DNA from 2 places in the Streptomyces sp. NPDC057424 genome. Region 2 is predicted to be linked to the other one. Evidence: predicted binding sites of a transcription regulator. Region 2 holds the regulator's gene; the other holds the start of a gene.

Region 1 (7,433 bases), on a different contig from region 2:
CGGTCGTCGCCCGGTCGTGACAATTCCGGTACTGGGATTTTCCGCCACCTGGCGTCATCACCGCAGTTCGGCAAGTATTCCGCAGGTCAGGGCGTCCGTGTCCACAGGGCCACCACACGGTGAAGGCCCGGGCCTCCCGCACGGGCACCCGGGCCTCCCTCATCCGGTCGCGTCCTCCCTCAGTGCCTAAGGGGTCCTTTCGCTATGAGCGCCCGCTCCGGAACCTCCGGCGCCGCCCCGTTGGTCGCGGGCGCGAGCGCCAGCTCCAGGACCTGGCGGACGTCGGTGACGGCGTGGACGTCGAGCCTGCCCAGCACCTCCGCCGGGACGTCGTCCAGGTCGGGCTCGTTGCGCTTGGGGATGATCACGGTGGTGACACCCGCCCGGTGTGCCGCGAGCAGTTTCTGCTTCACACCGCCGATCGGCAGGACCCGCCCGGTCAGCGAGACCTCGCCGGTCATCGCCACGTCCGTGCGGACCAGCCGGCCGGAGAGCAGGGACGCGAGGGCGGTGGTCATCGTGATGCCCGCGCTCGGGCCGTCCTTCGGGACCGCACCGGCCGGGAAGTGGATGTGCACGCCCCGGTCCTTCAGGTCGGCCACCGGCAGTTCGAGCTCGGCGCCGCGGGAGCGCAGGAAGCTCAGCGCGATCTGCGCGGACTCCTTCATCACGTCACCCAGCTGACCGGTCAGGGTCAGCCCGGCCGCGCCCGTCTCCGGGTCGGCCAGCGACGCCTCGACGAACAGCACGTCACCCCCCGCTCCGGTCACCGCAAGCCCGGTCGCCACGCCCGGCACGGACGTCCGCCGCTCGGCCGGGTCCTGGGCGGACTCGGGCACGTGGTGCGGCCGGCCGATCAGGTCCCGCAGGTCGTCCGCCGTCACGGTGAGCGGCAGCTTCCGCTCGCCCAGTTCGTGCTGGGCGGCGACCTTGCGCAACAGCCGTGCGACGGACCGCTCCAGGGTGCGCACGCCCGCCTCACGCGTGTACTCCCCGGCGATCTTTCGCAGCGCGCTCTCGTCGACGGTCACCTCGTCCTCGTCGAGCCCGGCCCTCTCCAGCTGGCGCGGGAGCAGGTGATCACGGGCGATGACGACCTTCTCGTCCTCGGTGTAGCCGTCCAGGCGGACGATCTCCATCCGGTCGGCCAGGGCCTCCGGGATCGCCTCCAGGACGTTGGCGGTGGCGAGGAAGACCACGTCCGACAGGTCCAGCTCGACCTCCAGGTAGTGGTCCCGGAAGGTGTGATTCTGCGCCGGGTCGAGCACCTCGAGCAGGGCGGCGGCCGGGTCGCCCCGGAAGTCCGAGCCCACCTTGTCGATCTCGTCGAGCAGCACGACCGGGTTCATCGACCCGGCCTCCTTGATGGCCCGCACGATCCGGCCGGGCAGCGCGCCGACATAGGTGCGCCGGTGCCCGCGGATCTCGGCCTCGTCACGAACACCGCCGAGGGCGACGCGCACGAACTTCCGGCCCATCGCGTGGGCGACGGACTCGCCCAGGCTGGTCTTGCCGACGCCGGGCGGTCCGACGAGCGCGAGCACGGCACCGCCGTCCCGTCGCCCACCAGCGCCCTCAGCCGAGGCGCTTCGCGCCGGCCTGTGGCCGAGCCGCCCGCCGACGACGCCGAGGCCCCGGCCGTCACGCCGCTTGCGCACCGCCAGGTACTCGGTGATCCGCTCCTTCACGTCCTCGAGACCGGAGTGCTCGGCGTCCAGGACCGCCTTGGCGCCCCGGATGTCGTACGCGGAAGCGCTGTCGTCGGTGCGCTCGTTCCACGGCATCTCCAGGACCGTGTCGAGCCAGGTGCGGATCCAGGAGCCCTCGGGCGACTGGTCGGAGGACCGCTCCAGCTTGTCGACCTCCTTGAGCGCGGCCTCGCGGACCTTCTCGGGCAGGTCGGCGGCCTCCACGCGGCTGCGGTAGTCGTCGGACTCCTCGCCCTCCTGCTCGCCGCCCAGTTCGCGCAACTCCTTGCGGACGGCTTCCAGCTGACGCCGCAGCAGGAACTCGCGCTGCTGCTTGTCGACGCCCTCCTGGACGTCCTTGGCGATGGACTCGGCCACGTCCTGCTCGGCGAGGTGGTCGCGCAGTTGCTGGGTGGCGAGCTTCAGCCGGGCCACCGGGTCGGCGGTCTCCAGCAGCTCGACCTTCTGGTCGGTGGTGAGGAACGGCGAGTAGCCGGAGTTGTCGGCGAGCGCCGAGACGTCGTCGATGGCCTGGACCCGGTCGACGACCTGCCAGGCGCCGCGCTTGCGCAGCCAGGCGGTGGCGAGGGCCTTGTACTCCTTGACCAGTTCCGCGACCTGGCCGGGCAGAGGGTCCGGAACGGTGTCGTCCACGCGGGTGCCCTCGATCCAGAGGGCTGCGCCGGGACCGGTCGTCCCCGCGCCGATGCGCACCCGGCTACGCCCGCGGATCAGGGCGCCCGGGTCGCCGTCGGCGAGCCGGCCGACCTGCTCGACGGTGCCGAGGACACCGGTGTTCGCGTAGGTCCCGTCGATGCGTGGCACCAGGAGTACCCGGGGCTTTCCGGGCGTTGACCGGGCAGCGGCCTGGGCGGCCTCCACCGCGGCACGGACCTCGGAGTCGCTCAGGTCCAGCGGGACCACCATCCCGGGCAGCACGACCTCGCCGTCGAGCGGCAGCACGGGCAGGGTGAGCGGTGTGGACGTCGAAGCCATGATCTCCCCTTCGGCAGTCAAGTTGAGCTACGCCGACTCAATGCTGGAGGGGGGCGGGATGTTCCCCGGGACGTGTTCGCTGTGAGCGATCCAGCGCGAGGAAGCGGGTTACGCCTGGTGAGAGGCCTGGACGAGACGTCGCCCGGCGCGCCACCGCCGGACCTGAGGCCAGGTCGCCACGCCGATCACCAGGGCGATGAGGTGCCCCCAGTTCGTCATCGGGTCACTGAAGGCGAGCAGGTCCTGAAGGAGGATCCAGCCGAAGCCGGCCAGCAGCGGCACGCGCAGCGGGAGCGGCAGCAGACCGGCCAGGGCGCCGATGCCGGCCGCGACACCGAAGCTGACGCCGTAGTCGAGGCGGTGCAGGGAGGAGCCGGGGAGGTGCCCGGCCAGGACCGCGAGGCCCACGGGCACCTCGGTCGCGAGGGTGGCGAGGACATGTCCGAGCAGGAAGACACCGGCCGTGCGCAGACCGCCGATCCGCCGTTCCAGCGCGGTCAGCACCAGCACGAAGGCGACGGCGAACGGTGAGGTCACCCCGCCCGCGACCCACAGCGCGCTGCCGATCAGCACCAGTTCCGGCGTGCGCACCAGGTGCGCCACGTCCGTGCTGGAGCCCTGGAGCAGGGCGTGCACGAGGGCCGGGTCCGCGCACGCGGAGAACAGTGAGGTGGCGCAGAGGAGGATCGCGTATCCGAAGGTGAACGGGGTGCCGGGGGGCGTGGGCAGCAGCCGCCAGGGGCGGAGCGTGCGCAGCCGGGGCACGGCCGCCGGGACGGGCTCCCGTACTCCCGGGGCCGCCGTCTCGCGCGGGCTCCGCTGCCGCGGCACCCCGTCCAGCAGCCCCGGCACATCGGAGCCGGGCGCGCCCGCCGGCGTCGGCGTGGCCGTCTCCTGGGGCGGCGCGGTGCGTTCCACCACGGGCGCTCCTTCCGTCATGCCCCAGTCTTCGCCCCGGACACCCCGCTGTCTGTGACCCGCGCCGTGCGAGGGCCGATTCACAGCAACCCGAAAGCCGCGTCCCGCGTCCCGCCCCGGCCCCGGGTAAATGCCGGGCGCCGCGCTCCCCGTCCCTGCCAGGATGCCCCCATGCCTGCCTCGTACGACATCCCCGATGTACTGGACCGTCGCGAGGGCCCGCACGGTGAGGTGGTGCTGCGGCGGCACGGTGACCGGCTGGAGATCATCGCCAACGGCTGCTTCCTGATGGACACCTCCGACGGCCGCTCGGAGCGGCGGCTGGTCGACGCGGCGCTGGACGCCCTGGCCGGCCGGGACCGCCCCGACGTCCTGATCGGCGGACTCGGCGTCGGTTTCTCCCTCGCGCACGCCGCGGCGGATCCGCGCTGGGGACGCATCACGGTGGTGGAACGCGAGCCCGCGATCGTCGAATGGCACCTCGCCGGCCCGCTCTCCGCACTGTCCGCCCGGGCCCTGGCGGACCCCCGCACGACCATCGTCGAGACCGATCTGGTCGCCCACGTCAATGAGACATCCGACACGTACGACGCCCTGTGCCTCGACATCGACAACGGACCGGGCTGGACCGTCACGGAGGGCAATGGAAATCTCTACCGGGAGGCCGGACTGGCCAGCTGCGCAAGGGTGCTGAGACCTGGCGGAGTTCTCGCCGTCTGGTCCGCCCGGCCGTCTCCGGAATTCGAAGAAACCTTGCGGAATGCCGGGTTCCAGCAGGTGCGTACCGATGAGATCCCGGTTGCCCGGGGCGTTCCCGACGTCGTGCACCTCGGCATCCGCCCTGGATAGCAAAGGTGTGCTCACTCCCCGTACGCTGCTCCCCTGACGCCGATCATTCAAGCGTCAATCGCAACCATGCGCAGGCATAGCCAGTCAGAAGGAATCACCCCACTGATTCCGGAAAGCACACCCCAGGGGCGGGCGATGGAGCAGACACAGACCTCCCACAACGGTTCGGCGACGGCTACTCCGGGCGCACAGCGCCGGGTCCTGGTGGTCGAGGACGACGCCACGATCGTGGACGCCATCGCGACCCGCCTGCGAGCCGAGGGATTCCTCGTGCAAACAGCGGGTGACGGTCCGGCCGCGGTCGACACGGCCGAGGCCTGGCAGCCCGACCTGCTGATCCTCGACATCATGCTGCCCGGCTTCGACGGCCTGGAGGTCTGCCGGCGCGTGCAGGCCGCCCGCCCGGTGCCGGTGATGATGCTCACCGCGCGCGACGACGAGACCGACATGCTGGTCGGGCTCGGCGTCGGAGCCGACGACTACATGACCAAGCCGTTCTCGATGCGGGAGCTCGCGGCGCGCGTGCACGTCCTGCTGCGCCGGGTGGAGCGGGCCGCCATCGCGGCGGCCACCCCCCGCTCCGGCATCCTGCGCCTCGGCGAGCTGGAGATCGACCACGCGCAGCGCCGCGTACGGGTGCGCAGCGAGGACGTCCACCTGACGCCCACCGAGTTCGACCTGCTGGTGTGCCTGGCGAACACCCCGCGTGCGGTGCTCTCCCGTGAGCAGCTGCTCGCCGAGGTCTGGGACTGGGCGGACGCCTCCGGTACCCGCACGGTCGACAGCCACATCAAGGCACTGCGCCGGAAGATCGGCGCCGAGCGGATCCGCACGGTGCACGGCGTGGGTTACGCCCTGGAGACCCCGACGCCATGAGCGGTGGGCCGGCCGGACGGAGAAACCCCGGGGAGCCGGATCCCTGGGGCGGGGTGAGCCCCTTCTCGATCAAGACCAAGCTGGGCGCGCTCGTCGTCATCTCGGTGCTGATCACCACGGGCCTGTCGGTGATCGCGGTGCACACCAAGACGGAGCTGCGCTTCATCACGGTCTTCTCGATGATCGCCACTCTTCTCATCACGCAGTTCGTGGCCCATTCGCTCACGGCACCGCTGGACGAGATGACCGCGGTGGCCCGTTCCATCTCGCAGGGCGACTACACCCGCCGCACGCGGGAGAACCGCCGTGACGAGCTGGGCGACCTGGCCGTGACCATCAACGCCATGGCCGACGAGCTGGAGGCCCAGGACCGCCAGCGCAAGGAACTCGTGGCGAATGTCTCGCACGAGCTGCGCACGCCCATCGCGGGGCTGCGCGCGGTGCTGGAGAACATCGTCGACGGCGTCACGCAGGCCGACCCGGAGACGATGCGTACGGCGCTGAAGCAGACCGAGCGCCTCGGGCGGCTGGTGGAGACGCTGCTGGACCTGTCCCGCCTGGACAGCGGCGTCGTACCGCTGAAACAGCGGCGGTTCGAGGTGTGGCCGTATCTGTCCGGCGTGCTGAAGGAGGCCAACATGGTCGCCTCCGTGCGCGCGGGCATCGCCACCGGCTCGGGCAGTCACACGCGTACGGACGTCCACCTGCACCTCGACGTCTCCCCGCCGGAGTTGACCGCGCACGCCGACCCGGAGCGCATCCACCAGGTCGTCGCCAATCTCATCGACAACGCGGTCAAGCACAGCCCGCCGCACGGCCGGGTGACGGTCAAGGCGCGGCGCGGCGCCCTGCCGGAGTCCCTGGAGCTGGAGGTCCTGGACGAGGGCCCCGGCATTCCGAAGTCCGAGTGGCACCGCGTCTTCGAGCGGTTCAACCGCGGCAACGCCAAGCGGCCGCAGGGGCCGGGCAGCGACGGCGGCACGGGTCTCGGCCTGGCGATCGCCCGCTGGGCGGTGGACCTGCACGGGGGCAAGATCGGAGTGGCCGAATCCGAGCGAGGTTGCCGGATTCTTGTCACTCTTCCGGGACTGTCATCTGTGCCAAGTTGACGTAAAGTTCGAAGCGGAGCCACAAGATCCACGGGCGTCCGCACTGACGGACACGTGTGATCAGGCACAGGCCCGCGCCATCGGCGCCCGGGGCCCCGCCCCGCTCTTCCCTTCTCAAGCGGAACCACGCTTGTTTCCCGCCATTTCAAGCCCCGAAACACAGTTCCAGATGTGACTTGCACGACGTTGCACGGGCCCGACCTGACCTTCCCCGTCCAGGGGGCGTAGCCTTGATTCCCGCTGTCCATCATCTTGTGAAGCGGAAGAGGGCGGTTGCCGCCGTGTCGCCACAGTCCCCCAGTAACTCGAGCATCTCGACCGACACCGACCAAGCGGGGAAGAACCCTGCCGCGTCGTTCGGTGCCAACGAGTGGCTCGTCGACGAGATCTATCAGCAGTACCTCCAGGACCCGAATTCGGTAGACCGAGCCTGGTGGGACTTCTTCGCCGACTACAAGCCAGGGGCGGCCGCCGCCCCGGCTCCGGCGGGTACCGCGGCCGCGGAGGCCGCAGGGACCACCACCGCTCAGACCGCCGCTCCGGCGGCTCCCGCCCCGGCCCCCGCCCCGGCGGCCGAGAAGCCCGCCGCCGCTCCGGCTCCCGCCTCGGCTCCGGCCCAGGCGAAGCCCGCCGCGCAGGCCCAGGCCCCCGCTCCGGCGCAGGCCGCCCCGGCCGCGAAGCCGGCCGCCGCGAAGAAGGCCGAGCCCGCCGGTGAGGCCCCCTCGGGCCCCGAGCAGGTCGTGCTGCGCGGTCCCGCGGCAGCGGTCGCGAAGAACATGAACGCCTCCCTGGAGGTGCCCACGGCCACGTCCGTGCGCGCGGTCCCGGTGAAGCTGCTCTTCGACAACCGCATCGTCATCAACAACCACCTCAAGCGCGCCCGGGGCGGGAAGATCTCCTTCACGCACCTGATCGGCTACGCGATGGTGCAGGCCATCAAGGCCATGCCGTCGATGAACTACTCCTTCGCGGAGAAGGACGGCAAGCCGACCCTGGT
Region 2 (7,433 bases):
CGCCCGATGACGGGATCGAGCTTGCCTTCGCGCGCGGCGGCGGTGAAGTCGGTGCCGAACTTCTCCAGGGCCTTGTACTGGCCCTCGGGGTCGGACGTGGTCACCCGGCGCGCTCCTCGCGTCTTCTGGAAGGCGGCCTGGAGCTTCTTGGCGTCGGCCCCCTGCTGGGACAGCACCTCGCCGGCCGCGCCGCCCTTCGCGGCGAGGGCGATGAGGAGGTGCTCCGTGGAGAGGTACTCGTCGCCGAGGTCCTTGGCGCGGGCCTGCGCGTCGGCGACGACGGCGAGCATCTCGCGGTTGGGCTGGGGCGGCGCGACGGTCGACCCGGTCACGCTGGGCAGCCCGGCGAGCACGCGCTCGGCTCCGGCGCGTACGGCGGCCTGGTCGGCCTCGACCGCGGCGAGCAGGTCGGTGATGTTCTCGTTGTCCTGTCCCTGGAGCAGCGCGAGCAGCAGATGGGCAGGGGTGAGGTCGGGGTGTCCCTCGGTCACGGCCCGGTTGCTGGCAGCGTTGATCGCGTCCCGGCTCCGGTTGGTCAGCTCGGCGTCCACGTTCGCGTTCTCCTCCTTGCACTGACCCGAACGGCTTGCACAAAGTTGAGTCTAGTGCACTCAAGGACGGTTCCGGGAGGCTCGGGGGGTCTAAGTTCGCGGCATGGCGACCAAGTACTCCGTGGACCCGGGCGCTCCGGACCCGTCATATCTCGGCTTCTGGCGGGAGCGGCACCTGTGCACCCTGACGACTCCCCGCCCGGACGGCACTCCGCACCTGGTACCCGTCGGGGTCACATACGATCCCGAGGCACGTCTTGCTCGGGTGATCACCAACAGGGCGAGCGCGAAGGTGCGGTACGTGCGGGCCGCCGGGGAGCAGGGGGCGGCCGTCGCCGTCTGCCAGCTGGAGGGCCGGCGGTGGGCGACGCTGGAGGGCCGGGCCTTCGTCCACGACGAACCGGGCCGGGTCGCCGAGGCGGAGCGGCGCTACGCGGAGCGCTACGGCAGGACCCCGTCACCCAATCCGGCGCGCGTGGTGATCGAGATCCACCTGACGCGGGCGATGGGGCGAGGTTGAGCGAAGTGAACATCCACACCGGTGATCGACTGGATCCAGCCACCACCGGATGGGGTCGATACCCCGAAATATCCCTGAAAACTGCAGCGGCGTCACCGTGTTCAGGTCACGGTGACGCCGCTGCGGGGGGAAGCACCTGAGCGATCTGTTACGACGGGGGAATCGCGTCAGGCACTGCGGGGGGTGGCAGAGATGGTCCTCGGGGCAGGAGAGTCGGCCTCCACCTGCTGGTGGTCCCGTTGGTCCAGGTTCACAAAGATCATTCCGTACCGTACGGCGCATCGAACTGGCTGCGGCGCCCCCCGAGGCCGCCGCAGACACCGGTAAGCCCGTACGTCCTCGTCGTCGTCCCGCGTGACGACCACCGGCTCGCCGAAGACGGTCACCATCAACGAGTCACCACTGTGGGGGATGGCGGTGACCAGGTCGATGAAGTGCCAGCCGGAGCGGTAGGCGGTGGCCATTTCACGACGGAAGGAGCGGTCGTCGGGTGGAGTGGTCACATCAACGCTCCGAGTCCGCGACGATCGCCGGCCAATGACTGTCCGCCAGGACATCGCTCTTGACATCGCTCGCGACGCTCTCCGGCCAGTGGCTGTCCGCCCGGGTATCACCCTTCGCGCCGGAGTAACCGCTCACTCCGATGACAGCGACGGCAGAGAGGGCGGCAGCAAGCACCGAGCGAAGCAGTCTCTTGCGCATAGTCGGCTTCGTCCTCACTTGTGAGTCTCCTCTTCCCCCGTCAGGTAAGACGATGGCTCATTCGAACACGTCATGGCCACACAATCGGTGCATCATGTTCCTGCATGTTCAGGACCCTGGGGGGTGGAGATTTCGTGGCAAATCCGACTAAGGCGACGCATCCCCATGCGGTCACCGAGCTGTGCGAGGAAGGTAACCGACTTTATGCGAACGCCCTGCGTGCAGGGCGGATCGCACGCACGGACGTGATGTCAGCGCCTTGTCTGGTCGAGCTCGCCCTCCTTCACCCGGACCCGGACGACGAGGACTGGTTGCGACCGGTGCCGCCGACGGTCGCGCTCGCCGAGCGTCTGCACCCGATCGAGCGCGACATCGCGGAACGCCGGCAGTTGTCGATCAAGATCGCGGACGCCTTCGAGCCGTTCATGGCCTTGGGATCCCAAGTAACGGCGACCGACCACTCGATCACGGTGCTGGAGGGCGGTGACCGGATCAATGCGGCCCTCAACCTGGCCACGGCCCAGTGCCAGGTTGAGATGCTCACCATCCAGCCCAGTGACGACCGGTTCTCCGAGCGCAGCCTCACCCAGGGGCTCGAGAGGGACCGGGCCATGATCGAGCGGGGCGTCCGGATCCGGACGCTCTACCAGCACACGGCGCGATACAGCCCGCAGAAACTCGCTTATGTGGCGCAACTCGCCAACGGCAAGGCGGAGTACCGCACGATCGACGAGGTGGTGGAACGGCTCATCGTCTGTGACGGGACCGTCGCGTTCATTCCGGCCCGTGACGACCAGCAGGTCGCACTGGAGCTCCGCCACCCCGGGCTCGTCCGGTACCTGGTGAAGGTCTTCGAGTTCATGTGGAGTCGTTCGGTCCCGCTGAGCGCCGGCGCCCCCTACGGACCGGCCGCGGACGGCATCACGGACATCCAGTACTCCATTGCCAAACTCCTCGTGGAGGGGCATGTGGACGAGGCCATCGCCCGCCGCCTCGGGATGAACGTGCGCACGTGCCGGGCTCACATCGCCAAACTCGCCGCCACACTCGGCAGCGGCAGTCGTGCGCAACTCGGCTTCCTCATCGCGCAGTCCGGCATCCTGGAACGCGCGGGTGCCGCACAGTGAGCGCACCGCACCGCGAGCACGGCAAGGACGACCTGTGCTCCGCCGGCACGGACCTGTACGAACGGGCACTGCGTCAGGGGCGGCTGCCGGCCGAGGACACCCGTGCGGCCCCCTGCCTCGTCGACCTGGGTCTGCTGCACCCGGCCCTCGACGACCCCACCCGGCTGGAGCCCGTCGCCCCGGTCGTCGCGCTGCACCGGCTGCTGCGGAGCTCCGAGGAGCGGATCGCCGGCGAACGGCAGCGCGAAGCACGGCTGGCCGAGACGTTCGGCTCCCTCATGCGGATCGCCGACTCTCACCCCACAGCCGGCGACACCCCCACGATCCAGCTGCTCACCGGCACGGAACGGATCAACCGGGCCATCACCGACGCGATGGCCGATGCCTCCGAGGAGCTGATGACCGTCCAGCCCCGCGCCGGCCTCACCGGCGAACGCGGTCAGGCCGCCGACGCCGCGTCGCTCGGCCGTGACCAGGCAGCGCTGGACCGTGGTTGCCACATCCGCACGCTGTACCCGCACACGTTGCGCCACTTTCCGATCATCGCGGCCCGTTGCGAGCGCCTGACGGGCGACGTCCAGATCCGCACGCTGGACGAAGTCCCCGACCGCCTTGTCCTCATCGACCGCACGGTGGCCTTCGTCCCGGCCGGCGAGGACGGCAAACTCGCTCTGGAGATCCGGCATCCGGCCATCGTGGATCACCTGGCCGTCACCTTCGACCGCCTCTGGCGCCTGGCCACGCCCATGTACCCCGTGGCGGCCCCCCAGCCCTCCCACAACGGCATCACCCCCCGCCAGCACGCCATAGCCGCCCTCCTCGTCGAAGGCCACACCGACGCCGTCATCGCCGACCGCCTCGGGATGAACATCCGCACCGCCCGCGTCCACATCGCCAAACTCGCCGCGACGCTGGGCAGTCAGAGCAGGGCGCAGCTCGGGTATCTCATCGGGCGGTCCGGGATTCTTGACCGGGAACGCTGAGGGGCGTGGACGCAGTGGCCCGCGGCGGTCCGTCCAGGCCCGCCTGGGCGATCCGCACGCCCAGCTGCGTACGGCTCGCCGCCCCCAGCGTCTCCGACAGCCGGGCGATGTGCGCCCGGCAGGTCCGGACGCTGATGCCCAGCCGCTCGGCGATCACCGCGTCCTGGTGCCCCTCGGCCAGCAGGGCGGCGATCGACTGCTCCCGGTGGGAGATGCCCTCGATGCCGGTGTCGGGAAGCGGGGCCGTGAGGGGGATGGCGAGGCGCCAGAGCCGTTCGAAGACCGTGACGAGGTAGGCGACGATCGCCGGGTGCCGTAGCTCCAGGGCCATCGTGCGGTCGGTGTTGGCGGGGATGAACGCGACCGTCCGGTCGAAGAGGATCAGCCGGTCGATCACCTCGTCCAGCGTGCGCGCCTCCACCGCGTCGCCCATCAGCTCCAGATAGGTCAGCAACCCCTGCCCGTGCCGGGCGACATGCGTGTACAGGTCCCTCATCCGCACACCCCGGCCGCGCAGCGCCAGCGCCCGGTGCAGCCCCTCGGAGAGTTCCGCCTCGCGGCGGATGCCGCCGGGCTGGACGGTGAGTACCTCGGTCGTGCACGCCTGGGTCGCCTCGTCCATCGCGGCCTGGATCCGGGCGAGTCCGTCCAGGACCCGGATGGCCGGGCCCTCCGCCGCCGACGCGGCCGGCCGCACCTGGCGGCCCAGCCCGGCGTACCACTCGACGGCCTCGACGGCCGAGCCCATCCGCCGCTGGCTCGCACTGACCTCGTCGTACATCCCGCGCAGCAGCCGGGTCATGACCTCCTGCGGGGAGGTCGGCACCAGCCAGTCCATGTCGTCGGGGTCCGGGTGCAGCAGGGCGAGTTCCAGCAGGCAGGGCACCGGTTCCGCGTCACGGCGCGGCACCCGGCCGCGCCGTACGGCCCGGGAATACACGCGGTCCCCGGCCTCGCACAGTCGGTCGGCACCATGGGGATGCTCATCCACCCCGTGCCCGGCCATCGCCCATCCCACCCCCGGTTCCGCCGCCTTCCGCAGCGCAACTATGCGCGGACCGGACGTGCTCCGCAACACGGCTCCCCGCGCGACGGCGGCCGGAAACCACCGGTTCACGCCGGTCTCGGAGCATCAGGTCGCAGGGGGTGGGTGAACCCGGGCCGAGGCCCGCCTACTTCAGGCCGATCTCCGAGCACGCCGCCTTGTACTCGGCCGTGCAGATGTCCGACAGCTTGTAGATGTCGTCCGCGACCACCGTGTCCTTGATGTTCTCCTTGGTGAGCGCGACCACGGGCACGAGGTGCGCCGGGATGCCCTTGTCCGTGGGGCTGTCGACCTTGTCGCGGGCCAGGGCGGCGAACTGGATGTCGCGGCCCTGGACCCTGGCGACGGCCATCTCCGCGGCGTTCTCCGCCTCCTGCGGGTACGACTTGTACACGCTCATGTACTGCTCGCCGCTGATGATCCGCTGCACGGCCGGCAGCTCCGCGTCCTGGCCGGTGATCGGCGGTACGTCGGTCACGCCGGCGGCCTTCAGCGCCTTGAGGATGCCGCCCGCCATGCCGTCGTTGGCGGAGTACACCGCCGCGATGTCGTCCTTGCCGATCTTCTCGATCGCGCCGACCATGTTGGCCTCGGCGTTCTCCGGCTTCCAGTCCTTGGTGTCGAAGGACGCGGCGATCGTCACCTTGCCGTTCAGCATGGACATCGCGCCCGCCTTGAACTGCTTGGCGTTCGGGTCGGTGGACGAGCCGTTCATCATGACGATCTTGTCGGAGAGGCTCGCGTCCTCCCCGATGGCCTCCAGCAGGGTGCGGCCCTGGACCTCGCCGACCAGCTCGTTGTCGAAGGAGATGTACGCGTCGATGGGGCCCTCGGCCAGCCGGTCGTAGGCGATGACCGGGATGCCGGCCTCCTTCGCCTTCTTCACGCCGCTCGCGATGGCGTGCGAGTCGACCGCGTCCAGCAGGATCACGTCGACCCGGTCGTCGATCATCTTCTGCATCTGGCTCGCCTGCTTGTTCGCGCTCGCCTCGGCGTTGGCGTACTCGACGCGGCCCTTGTCGTTGGTGAGGGACTCGACCTTCCGCTTGATGATCGGGTAGTCGAAGTTCTCGTAGCGCGTGTTCGCCTTCTCCGGCAGCAGCAGCCCCACGGTGATGTCGTTGCCCTTGGTCGGGCTCGCGTCGTCACTGCTCCCCGTCGCATTGAGCACGCCGCAGCCTGCGAGCGTGACGGACATCGTGGCGGCTGCCACGGATATGGCGATACGACGCATGCGGGAGCTCACTTCACGTGTGATTCGGACGTGGGCACAGCATTGGTGCCCATGTGACTGAAAAGCCAACGCGGGTGCGACCCCCAGCGTCAAGCAAAACCACTTAACGAGATGACAACACCACGCTCCGCAGCAGTTGTGGAGACTCTGCGGAATCGCCTTCAAGGACCGTGCACCATACAGCCATCCACGGAAGACCCGGCTAAATCGGTCCAAGGCATGGGAAAAGGGCCGGGAGTTTCCTCCCGGCCCCTTCCCGGCCCTTTCACGGGCGCATGCGCGTCAGTCGGACTGCTGCTGCCGCTTCGGCCGCCACACCACCAGCGCACTGGTCTGCTGCACCTCCTGGTACGGCACCAGGTCGCGCCGGTACGACGCGTGCACCGCCGCCTCGCGCTGCCGCATCGCCGCCGCCGCGCCGTCGAGCGCGTCCTCCAGCTCGGCCACCCGGGCCTGGAGCGCGGCGACCTGGTTCTCCAGTTCGATGATGCGCTTGATTCCGGCCAGGTTGATGCCCTCGTCCTGCGACAACGCCTGCACCTGGCGGAGCAGTTCGATGTCGCGGGCCGAGTAGCGCCGGCCCCGGCCGGCGGTGCGGTCGGGGGACACCAGGCCCAGTCGGTCGTACTGGCGCAGGGTCTGGGGGTGCAGGCCGGACAGCTGGGCCGCCACCGAGATGACGTAGACCGGGGTTTCCTCGGTCAGTTCATACGGATTGCGCCGACGACCGTCCATCAGACTCATGCTCCCTTCGCGGCCTGGAACAGATCCGCCCGCGGATCCTCACCCGCGGTCGCCTCGCGGTACGCCTCGAGTGCGTCACGAGCCTTCCCCGACAGGTCCTTCGGAACACTCACCTCCACGGTGACCAGAAGGTCACCGCGGGTGCCGTCCTTGCGGACCGCGCCCTTGCCCCGGGCACGCATGGTGCGCCCGTTGGGCGTGCCCGGCGGCAGCTTCAGGGTGACGGGCGGGCCACCCAGCGTGGGCACCCGCACCTCGCCGCCGAGGGCCGCCTCGGCGAAGGTCACCGGGACGGTGACCGTGAGGTTGTCCTCCTTGCGGCCGAACACCGGGTGGGAGTCGACGTGCACGACCACGTAGAGGTCGCCCGCCGGCCCGCCGCGCTCGCCCGGCGCTCCCTTGCCGCGCAGCCGGATCCGCTGGCCGTCGCTGACGCCAGCGGGGATGCGCACCTGCATGGTCCGCGAGGACTTGGCCCGGCCGCTGCCCTTGCAGACCTCGCAGGCGTTCTCCGCGATCAGGCCGCG

Evidence for each region. The regulator HspR, encoded in region 2, represses chaperone genes until heat shock. The targets are predictions, from matches to a motif close to TTGAGNNNNNNNNNCTCAA.
Region 1: a site for HspR is predicted at 2,707-2,725, ahead of lon (endopeptidase La). Genes of this name have one in related genera too.

The regions. Positions count from the first base shown of each region.
Region 1 covers NZ_JBHVCP010000052.1:32,313-39,745, forward strand. The annotation lists gene lon (endopeptidase La) at 180-2,684, opposite strand; gene ACFU3E_RS30555 (rhomboid-like protein) at 2,793-3,602, opposite strand; gene ACFU3E_RS30560 (spermidine synthase) at 3,774-4,451, shown strand; gene ACFU3E_RS30565 (response regulator transcription factor) at 4,587-5,327, shown strand; gene ACFU3E_RS30570 (ATP-binding protein) at 5,324-6,436, shown strand; gene ACFU3E_RS30575 (multifunctional oxoglutarate decarboxylase/oxoglutarate dehydrogenase thiamine pyrophosphate-binding subunit/dihydrolipoyllysine-residue succinyltransferase subunit) at 6,718-7,433, shown strand, end outside.
Region 2 covers NZ_JBHVCP010000005.1:141,158-148,590, reverse strand. The annotation lists gene clpB (ATP-dependent chaperone ClpB) at 1-551, opposite strand, end outside; gene ACFU3E_RS07150 (pyridoxamine 5'-phosphate oxidase family protein) at 655-1,071, shown strand; gene ACFU3E_RS07145 (hypothetical protein) at 1,239-1,574, opposite strand; gene ACFU3E_RS07140 (hypothetical protein) at 1,576-1,773, opposite strand; gene ACFU3E_RS07135 (helix-turn-helix transcriptional regulator) at 1,878-2,900, shown strand; gene ACFU3E_RS07130 (helix-turn-helix transcriptional regulator) at 2,897-3,883, shown strand; gene ACFU3E_RS07125 (LuxR C-terminal-related transcriptional regulator) at 3,846-4,889, opposite strand; gene ACFU3E_RS07120 (sugar ABC transporter substrate-binding protein) at 5,056-6,162, opposite strand; gene ACFU3E_RS07115 (heat shock protein transcriptional repressor HspR) at 6,445-6,897, opposite strand; gene dnaJ (molecular chaperone DnaJ) at 6,903-7,433, opposite strand, start outside.